DNA from 3 places in the Streptomyces liliiviolaceus genome. Region 3 is predicted to be linked to each of the others. Evidence: riboswitches for the same ligand, from Rfam matches in the RefSeq annotation. Region 3 holds a riboswitch; each other region holds the start of a gene.
The links. A riboswitch is a leader RNA that binds a small molecule or an ion and turns the genes downstream of it on or off. The one in region 3 is predicted to bind S-adenosylmethionine.

Region 1 (4,431 bases), 2.6 Mb from region 3:
CGGGCCCTCGCCACCCCGGCCACCGCGCTGTTCGTGCACGGCAGCTGGCTGCATCTGCTGGGGAACATGCTCTTCCTCTACGTCTTCGGGGCGATGGCCGAGGAGAGGATGGGCCACTTCGAGTTCGCCCTCTTCTACCTGGGGTGCGGCTACCTCGCCCTGCTGGGGTACGCGGTCGCCCACGCCGACTCGTCGCAGACCCTCGTCGGTGCGTCGGGGGCGATCTCCGCGGTCCTCGGCGCGTTTCTGTACCTGTTCCCCAAAGCCCGGGTGACCAGTCTCTTCCCGTTCCTCTTCTTCCTCCCGCTGCGGTTCCCCGCATGGGTGGTGCTCCCGTTCTGGGTGTCCCTGCAGTGGCTGGCCGCGGGGCGCGCCTCGCAGGGCCCGGGGGTCGCCTATCTGGCGCACCTGCTGGGCTTCTCCGCCGGGTTCCTCTACGCGTGGGTGCGGTACGGGCGTCCGGCTAGAGTGAAATCCCCAGCGACGGCCACCGAGGGAGAAAACCAGCCGTGATCACCGCGATCGTGCTCATCAAGACCAGCGTGGACCGGATTCCCGAGATCGCCGAGTCGATCGCGGCGCTGGACAGCGTCAGCGAGGTGTTCTCCGTGACCGGGACGTACGACTTGATCGCCATGGTCCGGGTGAAGGCCCATGACGATCTGGCGGACGTCATCCCCGGCATGATCAGCAAGATTCCGGGCGTCGAGGGGACGGACACGCATGTGGCGTTCCGGACGTACTCGCAGCACGACCTGGAGGCGGCGTTCGCCATCGGCGGCGACAACTAGGCCCGGTCAGGGGCGCGGGGAACGGCGCAATCCTTCAGGGGCGCGGCCCGTCAGGCAGCCGGCACGCAGCGCCCGTTCTCCGTGCGGTAGTTCCAGCTCGCGCCGTTCGCCACGAGCTCCTTGACCGCTCCCACGAAACGCTCCACGTGCTCGTCGGGGGTGCCGACGCCGAAGCTGACACGGATGGCGTTCAGGGACTTCTCGCCGGGGGCGGCCTCGGGAGCACCGCACTCCCCCTGGGACTGCGGGTCGCTGCCGAGGAGTGTACGGACCAGCGGGTGGGCGCAGAAGAGACCGTCGCGGACGCCGATGCCGTACTCGGCGGAGAGCGCGGCGGCGAAGTGCGAGCTGTTCCAGCCCTCGACGACGAACGAGATGACGCCGACGCGCGGGGCGTCGTCGCCGAAGAGCGAAAGCACCCGGACCTCGGGCACCTCGGCGAGGCCCTGGCGAACCCGTGCGACGAGCTGCTGCTCACGGGCGACGAGCGAGTCGAAGCCGGCCTCGGTGAGGGCCTTGCAGGCGGAGGCGATGGAGTAGGCGCCGATGACGTTGGGCGACCCGGCCTCGTGCCGTGCGGCGCTCTCGTGCCACTCCACGTCCACACCGCCGTCCGTCCGCCGTGACACCTTCCGCGAGGCGCCTCCGCCGGCCAGGTACGGGTCGGCCTCGCGCAGCCAGTCGAAGCGTCCCGCGAGCACGCCCGAGCCGAACGGCGCGTACAGCTTGTGGCCGGAGAAGGCGACCCAGTCCACGTCCAACTCCTGTACGGAGACGGGGTGGTGGGGTGCGAGCTGGGCCGCGTCGAGCACGATACGGGCGCCGTGGGCGTGGGCGGCGGCGGCCAGTTCCCGTACGGGCCACAGTTCGCCGGTGACGTTCGAGGCACCGGTCACGCACACGAGCGCCGGACCGTACGGGTCGCGGCCGGACAGTGCCTTCTCCAGCGTCGCGACGGCCTCGCCCGGGGTGCGCGGGGCGTTGAGGTAGGTGACGCGGGCGTCCTGCCACGGCAGCAGCGAGGCGTGGTGCTCGGTCTCGAAGACGAAGACCTGGCAGTCGGCGGGCAGGGCGGCGGCGAGGAGGTTGAGCGAGTCGGTGGTGGACCGGGTGAAGACGACCTCGTCGTCGTCACGGCAGTCGAGGAACTCCGCGACGGTCCGGCGGGCGTTCTCGAAGAGATCCGTGGAGAGCTGGGAGAGATAGCCGGCCCCGCGGTGCACGCTGCCGTAGTACGGGGCGTACGCGGCCACGTCGTCCCAGACCCGCTGGAGGGCGGGGGCGCTGGCGGCGTAGTCGAGGGCGGCGTAGGTGACCTCGCCGCCGGTCACGAGCGGAACGGTGACGTCCCGGCCCAGCACGGGCAGGGACCCCGGGGCGTCGGTGTCACAGTGGGCGGTCCGGCCGGCGGCAGCGGTGGAGACAGACATGGCGAGCTCCTGTGAGAGGCAGGCGAAATCACTGTGCGGGCGGGCATGGCAGCCCGGCACAGGAAAGGTGAAAGGGGTACGCGGAAGTGGGGCTCGGCGCCCTATCGCATTCGCTTGCTCATGAAAGGCTCCCTCGAACGACCAGGACCCCTGGTGCATCTGCCCTGACGAGCGGCGAGGGGTCCGCGCTTGCCGTAGACCTCACTGCCTACGACCTGGTCTTCACCCGGGGCACCCCGCCACGGACGGAGGGTTGCCGGACAGTCGGCCGGGGCCTGTTGACTGTCACTCATGACCTGCCAGCATCATGCCACACGATGATCGGACAGCAACCCCCCTGTCCGCATACCGGGACAGCCGGATACGGGGTGACCGTCACTGCCCGGGGGCTCCGCCCCCAACCCCCCGTTGCGCAGTTCCCCGCGCCCCTAAAAACATCCCCCGGCGCCCCAAGCTACCGACGGGGCGGGGAGACGAGAGGGACACGGGGGCTTAGGGCCAGAGCCCAGAGCCCGGGGACCGGGGACCGGGGACCGGGGACCGGGGACCGGGGACCGGGGACCGGGGACCGGGGAAAAGCTGGGCGCAGCCCGCTTTTCAGGGGCGCGGGGAACTGCGCGGCCCACCCCCACCGACCCGCAGCCAACCCCGCAAACGCCAGCGCCAGCGCCTACGCGTTGGTCGCAGCCACCCACCCCTCCAGCGTCCGCAACGCCGCGCCGGAGTCGATCGCCTCCGCGGCGCGAGCCATCCCGCCGCGGATCTGCTCGGCGAGCGATCCCGGCCCCGGCGCGAGCGCCACCAGCGCCGCCGCAGAGTTCAGCAGCACAGCGTCCCGTACAGGCCCGCGCTCCCCCTGAAGCAGCCGCCGGGCGACATCCGCGTTGTACGACGCGTCAGCCCCCCGCAGCGCCTCCACGGGCACCAGCTCGATCCCCACGTCCCGCGGATCGAACGCCTCCTCGCGCACCTTGCCGTCCCGCACGACCCACACCCGGGACGTCGCCGTGGTGGTCAGCTCGTCGAGCCCGTCGTCACCGCGGAAGACGAGCGACGAGTTGCCGCGCTCCGCGAGGACCCCGGCCACGATGGGCGCCATGGGCGCGTGCGCGACTCCGACCGCCTGGGCCCGCACCCGGGCCGGATTGGTCAGCGGGCCGAGGAAGTTGAAGGTCGTCCGGATCCCCAGCTGCCCGCGCGCAGCCGCCACGTGCCGCAGCGCCGGATGAAACTTCACCGCGAAGCAGAAGGTGATCCCGGCCTCCTCGGCCACCTCGGCCACCCGCCGCGGAGTCAGCTCCAGGTTGACGCCGAGCTTTTCGAGCACGTCCGAGGCACCGGACGCGGAGGACGCGGCGCGGTTGCCGTGCTTGACGACCTTGGCACCCGTACCCGCGATGACGACGGCGGACATCGTCGAGATGTTGACGGTCTTCGCCCCGTCCCCGCCGGTGCCGACGATGTCGACGGTGTCGCCCGGCACGTCGATCACATTGGCGTGCGCGTACATCGTGCGCACCATGCCGGAGATCTCCTCGACGGTCTCGCCCTTGGCCCGCAGCGCCACCGCGAAGCCGGCGATCTGCGCGTCGGTCGCCTCGCCCCGCATGATCAGGTCCATCGCCCAGGCCGTGTCGTCGGCGCTCAGGTCGCGCCCGTCCAGCAGACCGTTCAGCAGGGCGGGCCAGGAACGGCCCGCCGCGAAGTCGCCTCCAGCGGGGGTCACAGCACTCATCTGCCGCTCCTGGGTCCGTGTTCGTGGGTGTGGGTCCACCCTATCCAGCCCCCGGGACGGCAAAGAGCCCCGTCCATGCAATGGACGGGGCTCCTGCCGTGGCGAACAGGTGGTGATCAGTGGTGGCCGTGGCCGCTCGTGATCTCCTTGTACTCCTCGGCGGTCGGCTTGGGGATCTGGCCGTCCTCACCGAAGTAGGCGGTGCTGAGCTTGGCGCGGAGCTTCTGCGGGCCCTTCACCTTGCGCTCGACACCGTTCTCGTCGACCGTCGGGCCGATCTCGGCCGGCTGGTACTGCTCGTGCGCCGTGAGGGTGTGCATGGCCTCCTGGCTGAGCGGCTCGTGCACCTCGACGAACTCACCGTGCGGCAGGCGCTTGATGATGCCCGACTCGCGGCCGTGCAGCACCTTGTCCTTGTCCCGGCGCTGCAGGCCGAGGCAGATCCGCTTGGTGGCGATGAACGCGAGTACCGGTC
Region 2 (4,431 bases), 5.4 Mb from region 3:
TCGCGGAACTGCAGCCCTTCCAGGCGGTCGAGGGCGCCTGGGGCCCCGCGGCCCAGACGCAGAACCACCGGGCGGCCGCGACCGGCGCGGACGCCTGGCAGCAGCCGGCCATCGGCACGGACATGCGCGCGGGCACCGACATGTACGCCGGTACGGCCATGTACCCCGGCATACCCGGCACGGGAGCGGGTGTCGCCGCCGACCAGAGCATCGGCAACGGCGTGTACCCCGGGGTCGACCAGTACGCCGGAGCCCCGTACGCCAGTGGCCGGCAGAGCGACACGAGCATGTACGTCGACGCCAGCACGCCCATCGCCACGGGAGTCGCCCTCGACATGCAGGCCGCGGCCAACCCCGGATACGGCGCCCCCGCACCCGCCCCTGCTCCCGCTCCTGCTCCCGCCTATGCGACGCCCGCCCATGGCACGCCCGTCTATGCCGCGCCCGACCCCGGGTACGGCGGACAGGGCGCCAGGGCCGTCGACTTCGCACGCGCCCAGATCGGCAAGCCGTGCGTATGGGGTTCGATGGGACCGGGCTCGTACGACTGCTCCAGCCTCACGCAGGCCGCCTGGAAGGTCGCCGGAGTCGCGCTCCCGCGTTCCGTCCCGGACCAGGCGACCGCCGGCACGATGGTCCCCGTGTCGGACATCAGGCCCGGCGACCTGGTCCTCTTCAGCGGCCAGGTCGGACACGTCGGCATCGCCACCGGCAACGGCATGATGATCCACGCGCCGAGCCCGGGTGTCGCCATCCGCGAGGAGTCGATCTACTGGGCCGGCGAGGCGGCGATCCACAGCGTGATCCGCCCCGCCTGAACCAGGGCTCAGCGTGACCGCGGCGTCTCCGCCGGCTCCATGAGCGCCTTGGTGAAGCAGACACTGAACGGATTGCGGTCGTACGGGGCGTACGGCCGCACCTCCTGCCAGCCCTCCCGCGCGTAGAGCGACCGGGCCTCCGGCTGGAGCGCGCCCGTCTGCAGCCACAGCCGGTCGACGCCGAGGGCCAGCGCGGTCGACTCCACCGCCGCGAGGGCCGCGCGCGCCAGACCCCGGCCGCGGTGGCCGGCGTGCACGAACACCCGCTTCACCTCGTGCCGGTCGGGCAGCCTGCGCAGCGAGGCGGTGGCCACCGGCACGCCCTCGGCGTAGGCGACCCAGGTGACGACGATCTCCTCGGCCGCGGGCTGCGGCGCACGGACGCGCCGGTGTTCGACCGGCGCGTAGCGCGGGGCCAGTTCGGCGGACATCTGCTCCCGCAGCCGGGCCGGTGCCGGGGCGTCCCACTCCTCGGTCACCCACCGGACCGCCGCCACCCGCCGGTCGGCGTGCGTCTCCACCTAGCGGCCCGTTCGCCCGCCGTCGAGGAAGGCCGGGTGCCGGCCGAGCCGCCGGACGTACCGGTCCAGGTGGAGGTACGCGGACAGGGCGTCGTCGGCCGGGTCGAGGTGTGTGAGCGCCACCCAGAGATCCACGTCCGCAGCCGTGATCGCATCCCCCAACACGTACGGTCCGACGGCCAGTTGGTGGTCGAGCAGGGTCAGGGTCGCCGCCCGGGCGTGTGCCGGGGAGGCCGGTGTGACGTCCCGGGCGAGGAGCTCACGCAGGGCGTCGATCTCCGCGGCGAGGGCCGGGGGCCGCAGCGCGGGCAGGCCGGGCCCCTCGTCGTCCCGGAGACCGGCGAGGTCGGTGAGGTCGCGCAGGATGTCGGGCGTGTGGTTGCTGACGACACGTCCGCTCCACCGGTCGCACAGCGCGGGCGCGGTGAGCGGGCCGTCGTAGTGGTGCCAGGTCGCCTCGTAGGCCCGGCGCAGCGAGGCGAAGGCGTCGGGCGTCTCGGCGGGGCGGGTCAGCACGGTGGTGGCCGTCGAGCTCTCAAGTCCCAGCAGGGCGAGGGTGATCGAGACGCGCAGCGAACGCTGACAGCCTTCGGACAGATACAGCTGATAGCGGTGCGGCGCCGGGTAGAAGCCGCCGGCGAGGCCGACGCCTATGCGGCCGCGGAAGCGGTGCGGACGTGCGGTCGCGCTCGGTGGGACCGTGCCGCAGGCGGGTGCGCCGGTGACGGCCGTACGGGCGGCCGTGGCGAAGGTACCTGTGCTCGAACCGCGGGAAACTGTCTCGGGCATGGCTCTCCAGAGGGAATCGCGGAAGCCCTGGCCGCCTTGTGGGCACCAGTGGCGAAACGGAGTGACTGCGCTGTGTCGTGCACGTCCGGCAGGTCCCACGGGTCCGGCAGGTCCGGATCGGGCGGACCTGAGGGGCCGGGTGGACCGGCGGCGGACTAGTAAGCGCTGGAGACGCGCAACAGATCGATGTGCAGTCGCCTCGTCAAGCCGTTCCTGGGCAATTCCCACCCGTCCCGGTCGGGGCTCGCGCGAGGCGAGACCACGCTTGTCCCGCCGCACCGGCGGAACCCGGTCGTCACCCGGGGCACCCCGTCGCGGTGGAAGGGTTGCCTGTCAGCGGGCCGGGGCCGATGACCGCACGGACGGGGGACCCCGTCCGACGGGCGCTGACAATCGTGACCGTCCCCGCAAGTGTCTGTGCGCTGAGTGAGTGTCGTCAAGATGCCGAGACGACGTCTCAGTACGTGGGCAGTGGCCTGTGCGGGTTCGGTGGGGGCTGAGCGCGCAGTTCCCCGCGCCCCTAGAGGGGCGAGGGCGAAGCCCCGCCTTCAGGGGCGCGGGGAACTGCGCGGCCAGCCCCCACCGAACCCGCACACGACAACGCACCGACCGCCCAAGGAACCGCCGAGATAAATCCCGTACTGCCGGAAGAAAAGGAACACCCGTACTGTTGTGAGCGTCGACCGGAAGCCGAGCCGCAGAACGGAGGTGACGCACGTGGGACCACGCCCCGTGCCCCGCCTCCGCGTCCCCACGCTCACCCCGCGCCGCCGCGTACGCCTGTACTCGCGGCAGCACATCGACCTCCTGCGCGTCGCCGGCGCGCTCTGTCGTCCCTGACCCGTACCTCCGCGGCCCCGCCCTCCGCGCAGTGAGGGCCGGCTTCCTCCACGGTCGATCAGGAAGGCACCCCCGTCGTGTCGTCAGTACCTTCTTCTGCCCTGCCCTCTTCCTCCTCCGCCCTGCACCTCGCCGTCGCGCTCGACGGAGCCGGCTGGCATCCCGCCGCGTGGCGCGAACCGGTGGCCCGCCCCCGGGACCTGCTCACCGCCGGCTACTGGACGGACCTCGTCACCGAGGCCGAGCGCGGTCTGCTCGACTTCGTGACCATCGAGGACGCCCTCGGCCTCCAGTCCACGCACTTCACCGAGCCCGACGGACGCACCGACCAGGTCCGCGGCCGGCTCGACGCCGTCCTCATCGCCGCCCGGGTCGCCCCGCTGACCAGCCACATAGGTCTGCTGCCGACCGTGGTGGCCACCCACACAGAGCCCTTCCACATATCGAAGGCCATCGCCACGCTGGACTATGTGAGCACCGGCCGTGGCGGCGTACGGATCCAGGTGTCGGCCCGCCGCAACGAGGCCGCGCACTTCGGCCGCCGTACGGTCCCGTCGTTCCGTATCGAGGACCTGGAGAGCCCCGCCGTACAGGAGTTGACGGTCGACCTCTTCGACGAGGCGGCCGACTACGTCGAAGCGGTGCGGCGGCTGTGGGACAGCTGGGAGGACGGCGCGGAGATCCGGGACGTCGCCACCGGCCGCTTCGTCGACCGGGAGAAGCTGCACTACATCGACTTCGAGGGCGCGCACTTCAGCGTCAAGGGGCCCTCGATCACGCCCAGGCCCCCGCAGGGCCAGCCGCCCGTCGGGGCGCTCGCCCACGAGAGCGTGACCGGCGCGCCGTTCCGGCTGCTGGGCCGCAGCGCCGACCTCGGGTTCGTCACCCCGCACGACGCCGGGCAGGCCAGGGCGATCGTCGCCTCGGTACGCGCCGAACAGGACGCGGCCGGGCGGGCGGGCGAGCCCCTGCACCTCTTCGGTGACCTGGTCGTGTTCCTGGACGACGACCCCGCCGAGGCCGCGGCCCGCAAGGAGCGGCTCGACACCCTCGCGGGGTACCCGTACACCAGCGACGCCCGGATCTTCACCGGCACCCCGTCCCAACTGGCCGACCTGCTGCAGGAATTGGGCGAGGCCGGGCTGACCGGCTTCCGGCTGCGCCCCGCCGTCGCGGGACACGACCTCCCCGCGATCACCCGGGGCCTGGTCCCCGAACTCCAGCGCCGGGGCGTCTTCCGGCACGCGTACGAGGCCGACACCCTGCGCGGACTGCTCGGGCTCGCCCGCCCGGCCAACCGCTACGCCGCAGCCGCAGCCGTAGCGGCCGACGCAGCCGCCGACGCCGTCACCACCGCCTGAGCCGGAAGGACCCACGAACATGAGCGAGCCCCGCAAGCCCCTCAAGCAGATCCACCTCGCGGCCCACTTCCCCGGCGTCAACAACACCACCGTGTGGAGCGA
Region 3 (4,431 bases):
GCCTCTCAATGATCCGCAGGTGGGAGGGGGTGCGAGGCAGGGGCGCCCGATGACCTTGAGGCGCCCCCGGCCTTTCGCGCCCGGCGTCCGGACATGCCGAAGGGCCCGCACCCGGGAGGTACGAGCCCTTCGGAAGAAGAACGTCGCTGCAGTAAGTCGGCGCGTGCTTCAGCCGGTCGCCAGACGGACCATGTCCGCCTGCGGCCCCTTCTGGCCTTGCGAGATCTCAAAATCGACCCGCTGACCCTCTTCCAGGGTGCGGTAGCCGTCCATCTGAATCGCGCTGTAGTGGACGAATACATCCGCACCACCGTCGACCGCGATGAAGCCGTACCCCTTCTCCGCGTTGAACCATTTGACGGTGCCCTGAGCCATGCCTAACTCCCCTATTACTGGCCCTTGCACAGACCCGCACTTCGCGGATCCGGGTCAGACCTCACCCCCCAACGGTTGGGGGTGTGCGCCGGAACGCGTCGACCGCGGCTGAATGTATCCGTCCAACTGCCGTCTGCAACAGGTCAATCCGACGAGAATTCCGGGCACGGCTGATCGGAAATATGTGAAGGATTTACGAAGGATCAGGGCAAGTCGGGCCCGGTAAATGCCATAAACGGCTCAAAATGACCAGTTACTTTGGCTACTTCTTGTCGGGCTCCGGGCGCGAACTCATAAGCGCCGATCTTGCGAAGCGAAGCAGCTTCCCCAACTGTACCGCGCTCAACCATACAGAATTGCCCCCTCCGCTTCAGGCGCGGAGGGGGCAATTCGATGAACTCTGCGTGTTCGACATTACCAAGGGTAACGAACGGCGCCGCCGAACGGGGCACCGTGCGGGGCGCTCAGCCTCCGGCGACCGCCGGGATGATCGAGACCCCGACGCCGTCCGGCGTAGCCGTCTCAAGCCCCTGCTCGAAGCGGACGTCGTCGTCGTTCACGTACACGTTGACGAACCGCCGCAGCTTGCCCTGGTCGTCCAGGACGCGGGCGGCGATACCGGTGTGGTTCTTCTCCAGATCGGCGATGACCTCGGCGAGGGTCGCCCCTTCGGCGGCCACTTCGGCCTGCCCACCGGTGTAGGTACGCAGAATGGTGGGGATACGGACGTTGACGCTCACGGGACCTCCATCAGGTAGGGCTGTGGTACAGCGCCCCTTCTTCGGGGGCGCGGGGAACTGCGACAGCGATCAGGACCCGAGCCCAGCCTCGTGGAAGGAGTCGAGGTTCGGGCGGATGGTCGCGGTCAGCCCCGTGTCGGAGGCGACGGCGTCCAGCGTCTTCAGACCGTCCCCCGTGTTGAGGACGACGGTCGTCAGACTCGGGTCCAGCAGACCGGCCTCGATCAGCTTCTTCGTCACCCCCACCGTCACCCCGCCGGCGGTCTCCGCGAAGATCCCCTCGGTCCGCGCCAGCAGCTTGATCGCGTCGACGACCTGGTCGTCGTTCACGTCCTCCACGGCCCCGCCCGTCCGGCGGGCGATGTCGAGCACGTACGGCCCGTCGGCCGGGTTGCCGATGGCGAGGGACTTCGCGATCGTGTCCGGCTTCTGCGGCCGTACGACGTCGTGCCCGGCCTTGTAGGCGACGGACACCGGCGAACAGCCCTCGGCCTGGGCACCGAAGATCTTGTACGGCTTGTCCTCGACCAGACCGAGCTGGATCAGCTCCTTCAGCCCCTTGTCGATCTTCGTCAGCTGCGAACCGGAGGCGATCGGTACGACCAGCTGGTCCGGCAGCCGCCAGCCGAGCTGCTCACAGATCTCGTACGCCAGGGTCTTGGAGCCCTCCGCGTAGTACGGCCGCAGGTTGACGTTGACGAAGCCCCAGCCCTCGCCGGCCGGGTCGCCGATCAGCTCGGAGCAGAAGCGGTTCACGTCGTCGTAGTTGCCCTCGATGCCGACGAGCTCGCCGCCGTAGACCGCGGCCATGACGACCTTGCCCTGCTCCAGGTCGTGCGGGATGAACACGCAGGAACGGAAGCCGGCCCGCGCGGCGGCGGCGCCCACCGCGCCCGCGAGGTTGCCGGTGGAGGAGCAGGAGAGCGTGGTGAAGCCGAAGGCGCGCGCGGCCTCCAGCGCCTGGGCGACGACACGGTCCTTGAAGGAGTGCGTCGGGTTGCCGGAGTCGTCCTTCACGAAGAGCTTGCCGGCGTCGACGCCCAGCTCACGGGCCAGGTTGTCGGCCTTGACGAGCTTGGTCCAGCCCGGGTTGATGTTCGGCTTGTCCGCCACGTCCGCGGGGACGGGCAGCAGCGGCGCGTACCGCCAGATGTTCGCGGGACCGGCTTCGATCCGCTTGCGGAGTTCCTCGGTGTCGTAACCGGAGAAGTCGTACGCGATCTCCAGCGGGCCGAAACACTCCTCGCAGGCGAAGACCGGACCGAGCGGTACGCGGTGACCGCACTCGCGGCAGGAGAGCGCGGCGGCCGGACCGAGATCGACGGCGTTCGCGGAGTCCGCGGAGGGGGTGGAGTTCGTGGTGCTTGCAACTGTCTGCGCAGCCATGGAGGCGAGGCCCTTTCCTCATCTTCCTCACGACGCACTTCGCCATGAGACGGATTTGGCACCTTCCCGAGCCGGGAGCCTCGCCGCACTGATCGACAATGATCAGGACGAGACCGGCTGGAGGGTTGCCGGGGCTTCAACGGGCCGTATCCCTCTGCCCCTCTGGATGAGCGGTATTTAGTTGTCTACGCAACGACCCCCGACATGCGATGGTCATCAGCGTTGTTCAAGACTGTAACCGACGGCATGGATGGTGGAGAGAGCCGTCCGAACCGCGAGATGACCGTCACACCGGTTTACGTCGCGGCGGGACGCACGCATCCCGATGAACGCAAGGGAGAGCCGCACGTGCTGGAAGACGTCGAGCGCTGGCTGAGCACGCGCTCCTGGTCCGTCGAGGACCGCCCGCTCAAGAAGCTGATCGCCGCGAAGCGGTCCACGGGCTCCACGGTCAGTGTCGTACTGCCCGCGCTCAACGAGGAGGAGACCGTCGGCGAGATCGTCGCCGTGATCCGCCGTGAGCTGATGACCGCGAGAGTGCCGCTCGTCGACGAGATCGTGGTGATCGACTCGGGATCGACGGACCGCACCTCCGAGGTCGCCGCGGCCGCGGGTGCCCGGGTGGTGCACCGGGACGAGATCCTGCCCCGTATCCCGGCCGTCCCCGGCAAGGGCGAGGTGCTGTGGCGCTCGCTGCTCGTCACGCGCGGGGACATCGTGGCCTTCGTCGACGCGGACCTGAAGGAGTTCTCGGCGGACTTCGTCTCCGGGATCGTCGGTCCGCTGCTCACGGATCCGGGGGTCGACCTCGTCAAGGCGATGTACGACCGTCCGCTGGGCTCCGCGTCGGGCCAGGGGGGCCGGGTCACCGAACTCATGGCCCGGCCGCTGCTCAACATGCACTGGCCGCAGCTGGCCGGCTTCGTCCAGCCGCTGGGCGGGGAGTACGCGGCCCGCCGCTCGCTCCTCGAACGGCTTCCGTTCCCCGTCGGGTACGGGGTGGAGCTGGGCATGCTGGTCGACTCGCTGCATCTGGTCGGGCTCGACGCCCTCGCGCAGGTGGACGTGGGCGTCCGCAAGCACCGGCATCAGGACGGGCAGGCGCTCGGGCGGATGTCCGCGGCGATCTATCGGACCGCTCAGCTCCGGCTGGCGCGCGGGCACATGATCCGGCCGTCGTTGACGCAGTTCGTCCGGGGGGAGCGGGGTTTCGAGCCGCGAACGCATTCGGTGGACATGGAGGAACGTCCCCCGATGACCGACATCAGGGAGTACGTGTCGCGCCGCGCGGCTTAGTCGGGAGCCTGCGGGAGCATTGTCGTCCGCGGCCCGGTGGGGGCCGTTCGCGCAGTTCCCCGCGCCCCCATCAGGGGCGCGGGGAACTGCGCAGTCTTTAGGGGCGCGGGGAACTGCGCGGCACGCCCCCACCGGGGGCCAGGTGACCCACGACCTCCCGCCGCGGCCAGGGGGAACGTTTGAGCGGATAGCGCTGCGGCTAGATTTCGAGTCATGGCTCCCACCCACGGCACACACCCCGTCCTCGTCGCGTCCAACCGCGGCCCGGTCTCGTACACCGAGGACGAGTCCGGCGAGCTCACGGCCAAGCGCGGCGGAGGCGGACTCGTGTCGGGCCTCTCCGCCATCGGCCCCGACGCCGGCGCCCTGTGGGTCTGCTCGGCCCTCGGCGACGGCGACCGCGAGGCCGTCCGGCGGGGCGTGGGCGAGGACGGCGTCCGGATGCTCGACATCGACGCCGACACCCACGCCGCCGCGTACAACGGCATCGCGAACTCCGCGCTGTGGTTCGTCCACCACATGCTCTACCAGACCCCCCTGGAACCCGTCTTCGACGCGGAGTTCCGGCGCAAGTGGGCGGCCTACGAGACGTACAACCGGGCCTTCGCCGAGGCACTGGCCGAGGAGGCGGCGG

Region 1: linked by a shared signal. The riboswitch ahead of J8N05_RS15665 (aminotransferase class V-fold PLP-dependent enzyme) and the one ahead of thrC (threonine synthase) in region 3 are both predicted to bind S-adenosylmethionine.
Region 2: linked by a shared signal. The riboswitch ahead of J8N05_RS27825 (glutathione S-transferase family protein) and the one ahead of thrC (threonine synthase) in region 3 are both predicted to bind S-adenosylmethionine.

The regions. Positions count from the first base shown of each region.
Region 1 covers NZ_JAGPYQ010000001.1:3,588,232-3,592,662, reverse strand. The annotation lists gene J8N05_RS15675 (rhomboid family intramembrane serine protease) at 1-513, shown strand, start outside; gene J8N05_RS15670 (Lrp/AsnC family transcriptional regulator) at 510-791, shown strand; gene J8N05_RS15665 (aminotransferase class V-fold PLP-dependent enzyme) at 842-2,221, opposite strand; SAM riboswitch class IV at 2,402-2,518, opposite strand; gene trpD (anthranilate phosphoribosyltransferase) at 2,892-3,956, opposite strand; gene qcrB (cytochrome bc1 complex cytochrome b subunit) at 4,073-4,431, opposite strand, start outside.
Region 2 covers NZ_JAGPYQ010000001.1:6,381,495-6,385,925, reverse strand. The annotation lists gene J8N05_RS47580 (C40 family peptidase) at 1-818, shown strand, start outside; gene J8N05_RS27830 (GNAT family N-acetyltransferase) at 827-1,339, opposite strand; gene J8N05_RS27825 (glutathione S-transferase family protein) at 1,340-2,128, opposite strand; SAM riboswitch class IV at 2,385-2,529, opposite strand; gene J8N05_RS47995 (putative leader peptide) at 2,846-2,968, shown strand; gene J8N05_RS27820 (LLM class flavin-dependent oxidoreductase) at 3,046-4,329, shown strand; gene J8N05_RS27815 (NtaA/DmoA family FMN-dependent monooxygenase) at 4,349-4,431, shown strand, end outside.
Region 3 covers NZ_JAGPYQ010000001.1:987,809-992,239, forward strand. The annotation lists gene J8N05_RS04215 (cold-shock protein) at 169-375, opposite strand; gene J8N05_RS04220 (MoaD/ThiS family protein) at 840-1,115, opposite strand; gene thrC (threonine synthase) at 1,185-2,501, opposite strand; SAM riboswitch class I at 2,517-2,674, opposite strand; gene J8N05_RS04230 (glucosyl-3-phosphoglycerate synthase) at 2,850-3,797, shown strand; gene J8N05_RS04235 (alpha,alpha-trehalose-phosphate synthase (UDP-forming)) at 4,011-4,431, shown strand, end outside.